3 linked regions of the Antarctobacter heliothermus genome follow. The protein of the gene in region 2 interacts with the protein of the main gene of each other region in a pairwise test. Links are inferred from orthologs where the notes say so. Each region holds a gene or a part of one and is shown on either strand. Other genes may lie near its edges. The genes, in order: ANTHELSMS3_RS19890, lpdA and odhB.

Region 1 (3,185 bases), 2.8 Mb from region 2 along the record:
CCAGTCAGGCAGGTCGGCGGCGGCAGCGGTTGGAGGAAGCGGGCGTCATTCAAGGCTATCGCGCACGGTTGGACCCGGACAAGCTGGGTCTGGATGTGCAGGCCTTTGTTCAGGTCCAACTGGCGCGGCACGGGGCCAAGGAGGGCACGGATTTTGCGCGGCTGCTGCGGGTCCGACCAGAGATCGTCTCTGCCTGGACCATGACCGGAGAGGCGGATTACCTGCTGCGGGTCTATTGCCCGGATCTGGCCGCGCTCAACCGGCTGATTCATGAGGTTCTGTTGGCGCATCCGGTGGTGGCGCGGGTGCATTCCCAGATCGTCATGGATCAGCCGAAGGCCGATGCGCCCTTGCCCATCGGGTGACGGGACGCGCTAGAACGGCACGTCGTCGGCAGTATGAATGAAGCGGGCGACGACCTTTTTGGTGCCTGCCTTTTCGAATTCAATCTCCAGCTTATCGCCCTCGATCCCGAGAATCGCACCGTAGCCGAATTTCTGGTGAAACACGCGGTCGCCGACCGTGTGGACCGACACCGCCTCAAGGTCGATCACCTGTGAGCGGCTTTCGCGGGGCTGGCTGACGGGGCGTTGGTTCTGCCGCTCCTGAAGCCGTTTCCAGCCGGGGGAATTGTAGACATTTGCCTCTGCCGCGCGTTTTTCGACGCCCGAGGAATAGCCGCCCATGCCACCGCTGGTCGCCGCACCGTAGCCACCGCCATACAGGCCGGGGGGAGTCAGCACCTCGACATGTTCCTCTGGCAGTTCATCGACAAAGCGCGAGGGCATCTGCGATTGCCACTGACCAAAGACGCGGCGGTTGCCCGCAAAGCTGATGGTACAGACCTCTTCGGCGCGGGTGATGCCGACATAGGCCAGCCGCCGCTCCTCTTCCAAGTTCTTTTGTCCCTGGATTCCGGGTTCGTCCATGCTGCGCTGCGACGGGAACAGCCCGTCCTCCCAGCCCGGCAGGAAGACCACCGGAAACTCCAGCCCCTTGGCCGCGTGCAGCGTCATGATCGACACCTTGGCCCCCGCCTCATCCTTTTCGTTGTCCATGACCAGCGCGACATGTTCGAGAAACCCCTGAAGGTTTTCAAAGCTTTCCAGCGCCTTGACCAGTTCCTTGAGGTTTTCCAGCCGGCCGGGGGCCTCTGGTGTCTTGTCGTTCTGCCACATGCCGGTGTAGCCGCTTTCGTCCAGAACGATCTCTGCCAGTTCCATGTGGCTGACGTCCTTGTCGCCGGTCATGCGCCCCCAGCGGGCAAGGCCCACGATCAGCTCGCCCAGCGCCTTGGCGCCTTTGCCCTTGATCGCCCCCTGTTCGACCGCCAGCGCCGCCCCGTCCACAAGGCTGACGCCGTTTTCACGGGCGATGCGCTGGATGGTTTGCTGTGCCTTGTCGCCAAGGCCGCGCTTGGGCGTGTTGACGACGCGCTCAAACGCCAGATCATCGGTGGGGGACACGACAAGGCGGAAATAAGCCATGGCATCGCGGATTTCCATCCGCTCATAGAATCGCGGGCCGCCGATGACGCGGTACGGCAGGCCGATGGTCAGAAAGCGGTCTTCAAACGCGCGCATCTGGTGGCTGGCGCGCACGAGAATGGCCATGTCGTCCAGCGAATAGGGCCGCATCCCGCGGGTGCCGCCCTGCATCGATTCGATTTCCTCACCGATCCAGCGTGCCTCTTCCTCACCGTCCCAATGGCCGATCAGGCGTACCTTTTCGCCGTCCTGCGCCTGTGTCCACAGTTCCTTGCCCAGACGCCCGGTGTTGCCCCGGATCACGCCCGAGGCGGCGGCGAGGATATGCGGCGTAGAGCGATAGTTCTGTTCCAACCGCACCACATGGGCGCCGGGAAAATCCTTTTCAAACCGCAGGATATTGCCCACCTCGGCCCCGCGCCAGCCATAGATCGACTGATCGTCGTCGCCGACGCAGCAGATGTTCTTGTGCTGTGACGCGAGCAGGCGCAGCCAGAGATACTGCGCCACGTTGGTATCCTGATATTCGTCCACAAGGATGTAGCGGAACCAGCGTTGGTACTGCGCCAGAATGTCCGGGTGGGTCTGAAAAATGGTGACCATGTGCATTAGCAGATCACCGAAATCGACGGCGTTCAGTTCCAGCAGGCGGCGCTGATAGGCGGCGTAGAGTTCCGGCCCGCGATGGTTGAAGGCCCCACCGTCCGCTGCCGGCACCTTGTCCGGCGTCAGCGCGCGGTTTTTCCAGCCCTCGATGATGTTGGCCAATTGCCGCGCGGGCCAGCGTTTGTCGTCGATCTCCGCCGCCCGCACCAGTTGCTTGAGCAGACGCAACTGATCGTCGGTGTCGAGAATGGTAAAGTTGGACTTCAGATGCAGGCCGGGCTGCGAATCGGGCCCCTCAACCACCTGATCGGTGTTGGCCTCGGCGGTGATCAGCTCGGCGTGGCGGCGCAGCTGTTTGACACAGATCGAGTGGAACGTACCCAGCCAAGGCATGCCCTCAACCGTCTGGCCCAGCATGCGGCCTACGCGCAATTTCATCTCGCGCGCAGCCTTGTTGGTGAAGGTCACCGACAGGATTTCGTTCGGGCGGGCGCGGCCGGTGTTCAGCAGGTGGACCACCCGCGCGGTCAGCGCCTTGGTCTTGCCCGTCCCGGCCCCCGCCAACATCAGCACCGGGCCATCCAGTACCTCGACCGCCTCCCGCTGGGCCGGGTTCAGCTCATTCAGATAGGGGGCGGGGCGCGCCGCCATGGCGCGCGCCGAAAGCGAGGACGCCTCAAACGCGTCGAATTCGTCGAAACTGCTCATGGCGCCAATCTAGCGCCATCGCGCGGTCAGGGGAAGGGCGTGTTCGCCCTATGTTCGCCCCGCGTACGACGAATTTTCAACTGTCAGGCAGGGACAGCCTCGCCGGGGTGCACCGCCGGTTTGCGGCGCGTTGTGAAAAAGACCGGATTGGGCGCGGAGGGTTCGGCCGCCGGGGCCTGCGGCGCGCTGTCGGCGCGGGCCGGGGTGAGCTTGCACGCGGCGCGGCCCGCCAGCGAGGCCTGCGCCATGCGCGCCACGACACGCGGGGAAACACGCCCATCCAGCACGCAATGCAGCGTCGTCACGGCGTCAGAGTACAAATCCGTGATCTCGGTCACGTCGCGGGCCAACAGGATGGTGACCAGCCGCGGATTGCGCCGTTCC
Region 2 (3,134 bases):
CTGATCCTGGGGTATTCCGCAGGCACCCTGCCCGAGGCGGTCAATCTCATCATCGCCACGCATATCTCGCTTTGTGATGAATGCCGCGCCGCGATTGAGGCGCAGGATGCCATCGGCGGCGCCGTTCTGAACTCCGTCGAGGAGATGCCCGTGTCAGACGCCTTTCTTGACGGCGCACTGGCGCTGATCCGGGGCAGCGAGTTCACCCCGACGCCACGCCCGATCAACATCGCCGCGGACCCGGTCGCCCCTGCGCCGCTGCGTGACTACATCGGCGGCACTTTGGACGAAGTAAAATGGCGGCCCATCGGTATGGGCGTAAAGCAGGCCATTCTACCCACCTCGCGTGAGGCCACGGCGCGGCTTTTGTTCATCCCAGCGGGGACGGCGATGCCGGATCACGGCCATCGCGGGCTGGAACTGACTTTGGTCCTCAAGGGCGCGTTTCAGGACGACGAAGGTTATTTCCGGCGTGGCGACATCGAAATTGCCAACGAAGACCTGCACCATACGCCCGTCGCCGACATTTCCGAGGATTGCATCTGTCTTGCGGTGACGGACGCGCCGCTGCGTCTCAAAGGACTGGCGCGACTGGCGCAACCGTTTCTGCGGATCTGACCCCAGCACGGTCAGCATGGCAAACAAAAGAGGGCGGGGAAATTCCCCGCCCTTTTTATTGTGTCGTCAAACCCTTAGTGCTTGCGCTTTTTCGGCGGCATCAGGTCGGTAATTGTGCCCTCGAACATCTCGGCCGCAAAGTTCACCGTTTCCGACAGCGTCGGGTGCGGGTGGATTGTGTGGCCAAGATCCACGGCATCTGCGCCCATTTCGATGGCCAGAGCGGCCTCGGAAATCAGGTCGCCCGCGTTGGTGCCCACGATACACGCACCGATGATGCGGTCATCGTCGGGATTGAACAGCAGCTTGGTGATCCCCTCACTACGGCCATTCGATAGCGATTTGCCCGAAGCTGCCCAAGGGAACACGCCCTTCTCGTACTTGATGCCCTTCGCCTTGGCGTCGTTTTCGGTGACACCACACCAAGCGACCTCTGGATCGGTATAGGCAACCGAAGGGATCAACTGGGCGTCAAAGAATCGCTTGTGTCCGGCGCAAACCTCGGCTGCCACCTTGCCCTCGTGCACGGCCTTGTGGGCCAGCATCGGCTGGCCCACTACGTCGCCGATGGCGAAGATATGCGGCACGCCCGTGCGCTGCTGCTTGTCCACGGCGATAAAGCCACGGTCGTCAACGGCAACGCCGGCTTTGTCGGCATCGATCAGTTTGCCGTTGGGCTTGCGACCCACGGCGACAAGAACCTTATCGAAGGTGTCAGAGAAGCTCTCGCCCTTGTCGTCCTCGAAGGTCACTTTCATACCCTCGTCCAACGCTTCGACCGCTGTCACCTTGGTCTTGAGGAAGATGTTCTCATACCGACCCTTGATGCGGGTCATCAGCGGCTTGACGATGTCCTTGTCGGCCCCCGGAATGATCTGGTCCATCAGTTCGACGACTGTGATCTTCGATCCCAGCGCGTCGTAGACACAAGCCATTTCCAGCCCGATGATGCCACCGCCCAGAACCAGCATCCGTCCGGGGATGTCCGCCAGTTCCAGCGCGCCGGTGCTGTCGATCACGCGCGGATCGTCATGCGGGATGAAAGGCAGCGCCACGGGCTCGGACCCGGCGGCGATGATGCACTGGTCAAAGGACACGGTGGTCACGCCATCGTCGCCCTGAACCTCGATCATGTTCGGGCCCGAGAATTTGCCATAACCGCGCACCACCTGCACCTTGCGGCCCTTGGACAATCCGTCCAGACCGCCGGTCAGCTTGCCGACAACGCTGTCCTTGAAGGCACGCAGCTCATCCAGATCGATTCCCGGCTTGGAAAAGCTGATGCCATGCGCGCCCATCTCCTCAGCCTCGGTGATGACCTTGGCGACGTGCAGCAGTGCCTTGGACGGGATACAGCCGACGTTCAGACAGACACCGCCCAATCGGTCGAATTTCTCAATCAGGACGGTTTTCTTGCCCAGATCGGCGGCGCGGAACGCCGCCGTATAGCCGCCGGGGCCAGAGCCCAGAACAACGACCTCGGCATGCACATCACCAGGACCAGAGGCCGTGCCGGTGGCGGAGACCTGTTTAGGCGCCTCGGCGGCAGGGGCTTCGGCCTTGGGGGCCTCATCCTTGGCATCCGCGCCTTCGAGGACAAGGATCACCGCCCCCTCGCCAATGCGATCCCCTTCCTTGACCTTGATTTCCGTGACCTTGCCCGCTGCGGGCGAAGGCACTTCCATCGTGGCCTTGTCGGATTCCAGTTCGATCAGCGGATCTTCTTCACTGACCATATCGCCTACGCTGACCAGTACGGCAACCACAGGCACGTCGGCGAAATCACCGATATCGGGTACTTTGACATCCATTGTGTTCACCTCACCACATCAACTTGCGCATGTCGCCCAGCAACGTCTTGAGCGTCACGGTAAACCGCGCGGCCAAGGCGCCATCGACGGCACGGTGATCATAGGACAGCGACAGCGGCTGCATCAGGCGCGGCACAAAGTCCTCACCGTTCCAAACCGGCGCCATCTTGGACCGGGTCAGGCCAAGGATTGCCACCTCAGGCGCGTTAACGATGGGCGTGAACGAGGTGCCGCCAATCCCGCCAAGCGACGAGATGGTAAAGGTAGCGCCCTGCATGTCCTTGGACTTCAGGTTGCCCTCACGCGCGGCCTTGGACAGGTCCATCAGCTCTTTCGAGATGTCGACCAGACCCTTGCGATCCGCGTCCTTGATCACCGGGACCATCAGGCCGTTGGGTGTGTCCGCCGCAAAGCCGATGTTGTAGAAATCCTTCTTGATCAGCTTGTCGCCGTCGGGATGGATCGACGAGTTGAATTCCCAATGGGTTTTCAACGCCGAAACAGACGCCTTGATGACAAAGGACAACAGCGTGACGCGATAGCCGTTTTCCTTGGCGTGGGTGTCCATCTCTTTCCGGTACTTGTCCAGATCAGTGATGTCCGCCTCATCGTTGTGGGTGACATGCGGGATGTTCAACCACGACCGGTGCAGCGCCGGGCCAGAGATCTTTTTGATGCGGGGCATCTCGATCTCTTCGATCGGTC
Region 3 (3,147 bases), 850 kb from region 2 along the record:
CAACGCGCTGACCCTTTGGGAGGCGCAGTTTGGTGACTTTGCCAACGGTGCGCAGATCATGTTCGACCAGTTCATCTCTTCGGGTGAATCGAAATGGTTGCGGATGTCGGGCCTTGTCTGCCTGCTGCCGCACGGGTTTGAGGGTCAGGGGCCGGAACACTCCTCAGCGCGGCTGGAGCGGTTCCTGCAGGCCTGCGGTCAGGACAACTGGATCGTGGCGAACTGTTCGACGCCCGCCAACTATTTCCACATCATGCGCCGCCAGCTGCACCGGACCTTCCGCAAGCCGCTGATCCTGATGACGCCCAAGTCGCTGCTGCGGCATAAATTGTGCGTGTCGACCGCCAAGGATTTCACCGGCGGATCGTCGTTCCACCGCGTGTTGTGGGACAGCGCGGAATCGGGCGAGAGCGACACCAAGCTGGTGGCTGACGACAAGATCAAGCGCGTGGTGATGTGTTCGGGCAAGGTCTATTACGACCTGCTGGAGGAACGCGACGCGCGCGGCATCGACGACATCTATTTGCTGCGGGTCGAACAGTTCTATCCCTTCCCGGCGATCAGCCTTGTGAAGGAACTGGAACGGTTCAAGGGCGCAGAAATGCTCTGGTGTCAGGAAGAGCCCAAGAACCAGGGCGCATGGAGCTTTATCGAACCCAATATCGAATGGGTCCTTGGCCGTATCAAGGCCGACCACCCGCGCCCGCGTTATGTGGGCCGCGCCACATCGGCCAGCCCTGCGACGGGTCTGGCCAGCCAGCACAAAGCACAGCAAGAGGCGCTCGTGAACGAAGCGCTGACGATGGAAGGAAACTGAGATCATGACCGAAGTACGCGTTCCCACGCTTGGGGAATCGGTGACCGAAGCCACCGTCGCAACCTGGTTCAAGAAGCCAGGCGATGCCGTGGCAGTGGATGAGATGCTCTGCGAACTGGAGACCGACAAGGTCACGGTCGAGGTGCCCTCGCCCATTGCCGGCACCCTGTCGGACATTGTCGCCGCAGAGGGCGAGACGGTGGGCGTGGATGCCCTGCTGGCCAATATCTCCGAAGGGGACAGCGGATCGGCTGCCGCCCCCAAGGCCAAGGCAAAGGACGCCTCTGCCGACGCGCCCAAGGACACGGCCGATGCCGGCGGGTCCAGCGTCGATGTCATGGTACCCACGCTGGGCGAATCTGTGACAGAGGCGACCGTCTCGACATGGTTCAAGAAGGTCGGGGATACCGTCGCGCAGGATGAGATGCTGTGTGAGCTGGAAACCGACAAGGTGTCGGTCGAGGTGCCCGCCCCCGCCGCAGGTACGCTGACCGAGATCATCGCCAACGAGGGCGACACCGTGCAGGCCGACGCCAAGCTGGCGGTTCTGTCCTCGGGTGCGGGTGCCGCTGCTCCGGCGGCCAAGGCCGAAGCTGCTGGCGGCGAGCAGTACACCACTCCGCCTGCCGGTGACGGTGGTCCGGGTAAGGACATCAAGGACGGCCCCGCCGCCGAAAAGGCGATGGCAGAGGCTGGCGTCACGCGCGACGCCGTGACCGGGACCGGCCGCGATGGCCGCGCGACCAAATCCGATGTCGCCGCCGCCGTGGCCGCTGCAAGCGCCGCGCCCAAGGCTGCGGCCCCGGCCGCCGCCGCGCCGCGCGCGCCGGTGCCTGCCGATGACGCCGCGCGGGAAGAGCGGGTCAAGATGACCCGCCTGCGCCAGACCATCGCGCGCCGCCTGAAAGACGCGCAGAACGCCGCCGCGATCCTGACCACCTACAACGAGGTGGACATGACCGAGGTCATGACCCTGCGCAAAGAGTACAAGGATCTGTTCGAGAAGAAGCATGGCGTCAAACTGGGCTTCATGTCCTTTTTCACCAAAGCCTGCTGCCACGCCCTGAGGGAGGTGCCCGAGGTCAACGCCGAGATCGACGGCACCGACATCGTCTACAAGAACTTTGTGCACATGGGCATCGCGGCAGGTACGCCGCAGGGTCTGGTGGTTCCGGTCATCCGTGACGCTGACCAGATGTCCTTTGCCGAGATCGAAAAAGCGATTGCCGAAAAGGGCAAGCGCGCCCGTGACGGCAAGCTGTCGATGGCGGAAATGCAGGGCGGAACCTTTACCATCTCGAACGGTGGTGTGTACGGCTCGCTGATGTCCTCGCCGATCCTGAACCCGCCGCAGTCGGGTATCCTTGGCATGCACAAGATCCAAGACCGCCCGATGGTCATCAACGGTGAGATCAAGATCCGCCCGATGATGTATCTGGCCCTGTCCTACGATCACCGCATCGTCGACGGCAAAGGTGCCGTGACCTTCCTTGTGCGGGTCAAAGAGGCGCTGGAAGATCCGCGCCGGTTACTGATGGATCTGTAATCCACCTCAAAGGCCGGGCTGAAGCCCGGCCTACACCTACCTATCGAAGAGGTGCGCGGTCAGTGCGCACCTTCCCCATCTCACTGAATTGCGCCTGTCCCTCATGAGCGATGCCCAAGACAAAACGTCCTTTTCGCGGCGCATCGCCCTTGCTTCTTGCATGCGCAACGAAGGTATCTTCCTCATGGAATGGCTGGCGCATCACCGCTCGCTTAGCTTTGATGAGGTGATCGTGGTGACGAATGACATCACCGATGGCTCTGACAGGCTGCTGGATGCGTTGGCGGCCAAAGGGCTTGTCACCCATATCACGCAGGACGTGCCCGAGGGTGCCGCGCCGCAGGACAGCGGTATGGACCTTGTCCTGCGCCATGCCCGCGACAGGGGCATCACCCACGTCCTGCACATCGACAGCGACGAATTTCTGGCTTTGCGCCAAGGCTCTTTGACCGATCTGCTGGCGCGCACCGAAGGGGCGGATGTGGTTCCGATCCCGTGGCGCATGTTTGGCGATAGCGACGTGACGGACTGGACGCCCGGCGATCTGGTGACAGAGGCCAATACCCGGGCCGAGCCTGCGCCGGAGCCGGGTGTGACCAAGTTCAAATGTCTCTTTCGTGTGGCCAGCTTTGCCCGGGCCACCGATCACAACCCGTTGGAACCGCTGGTGGATGACCCGCAAGTCCTGACTGCAGATGGTGCGCCGCTGTCCAACGCGTCTTTGTTTCAAAGGAAATCCGCCCGATTTCGCCCTCATGAGATCGCGGCGTCAACCCGCAGCGCG

The links.
Region 1: the proteins of lpdA (region 2) and ANTHELSMS3_RS19890 interact in binary tests that used the Escherichia coli proteins (3 or more experiments, as listed by UniProt). The link is inferred for Antarctobacter heliothermus from one-to-one orthologs.
Region 3: the proteins of lpdA (region 2) and odhB interact in binary tests that used the Escherichia coli proteins (3 or more experiments, as listed by UniProt). The link is inferred for Antarctobacter heliothermus from one-to-one orthologs.

What each region holds. Positions count from the first base shown.
Region 1 is NZ_CP022540.1:4,194,073-4,197,257, forward strand. What follows is about bases 89-3,120. They hold ANTHELSMS3_RS19890 (ATP-dependent helicase), read right to left. Parts: upstream 2,802-3,120; coding sequence 375-2,801; downstream 89-374. Other genes in these bases: ANTHELSMS3_RS19885 (Lrp/AsnC family transcriptional regulator), read left to right, coding at 89-365; ANTHELSMS3_RS19895 (hypothetical protein), read right to left, coding at 2,885-3,120. Also shown: more of ANTHELSMS3_RS19885, read left to right, coding at 1-88; more of ANTHELSMS3_RS19895, read right to left, coding at 3,121-3,185. UniProt on the Escherichia coli protein: A helicase with DNA-dependent ATPase activity. Unwinds DNA duplexes with 3'-5' polarity. Translocates on single-stranded DNA with 3'-5' polarity. Initiates unwinding more efficiently from a nicked substrate than double-stranded DNA.
Region 2 is NZ_CP022540.1:1,345,229-1,348,362, reverse strand. The notes cover bases 62-3,042. They hold lpdA (dihydrolipoyl dehydrogenase), read right to left. Parts: upstream 2,430-3,042; coding sequence 693-2,429; downstream 62-692. Other genes in these bases: ANTHELSMS3_RS06310 (2-oxo acid dehydrogenase subunit E2), read right to left, coding at 2,440-3,042; ANTHELSMS3_RS06320 (ChrR family anti-sigma-E factor), read left to right, coding at 62-618. Also shown: more of ANTHELSMS3_RS06320, read left to right, coding at 1-61; more of ANTHELSMS3_RS06310, read right to left, coding at 3,043-3,134. UniProt on the Escherichia coli protein: Lipoamide dehydrogenase is a component of the glycine cleavage system as well as of the alpha-ketoacid dehydrogenase complexes.
Region 3 is NZ_CP022540.1:2,192,457-2,195,603, reverse strand. What follows is about bases 97-3,090. They hold odhB (2-oxoglutarate dehydrogenase complex dihydrolipoyllysine-residue succinyltransferase), read left to right. Parts: upstream 97-818; coding sequence 819-2,363; downstream 2,364-3,090. Other genes in these bases: ANTHELSMS3_RS10430 (glycosyltransferase family 2 protein), read left to right, coding at 2,467-3,090; ANTHELSMS3_RS10440 (2-oxoglutarate dehydrogenase E1 component), read left to right, coding at 97-817. In the rest of the region: more of ANTHELSMS3_RS10440, read left to right, coding at 1-96; more of ANTHELSMS3_RS10430, read left to right, coding at 3,091-3,147. UniProt on the Escherichia coli protein: E2 component of the 2-oxoglutarate dehydrogenase (OGDH) complex which catalyzes the second step in the conversion of 2-oxoglutarate to succinyl-CoA and CO(2).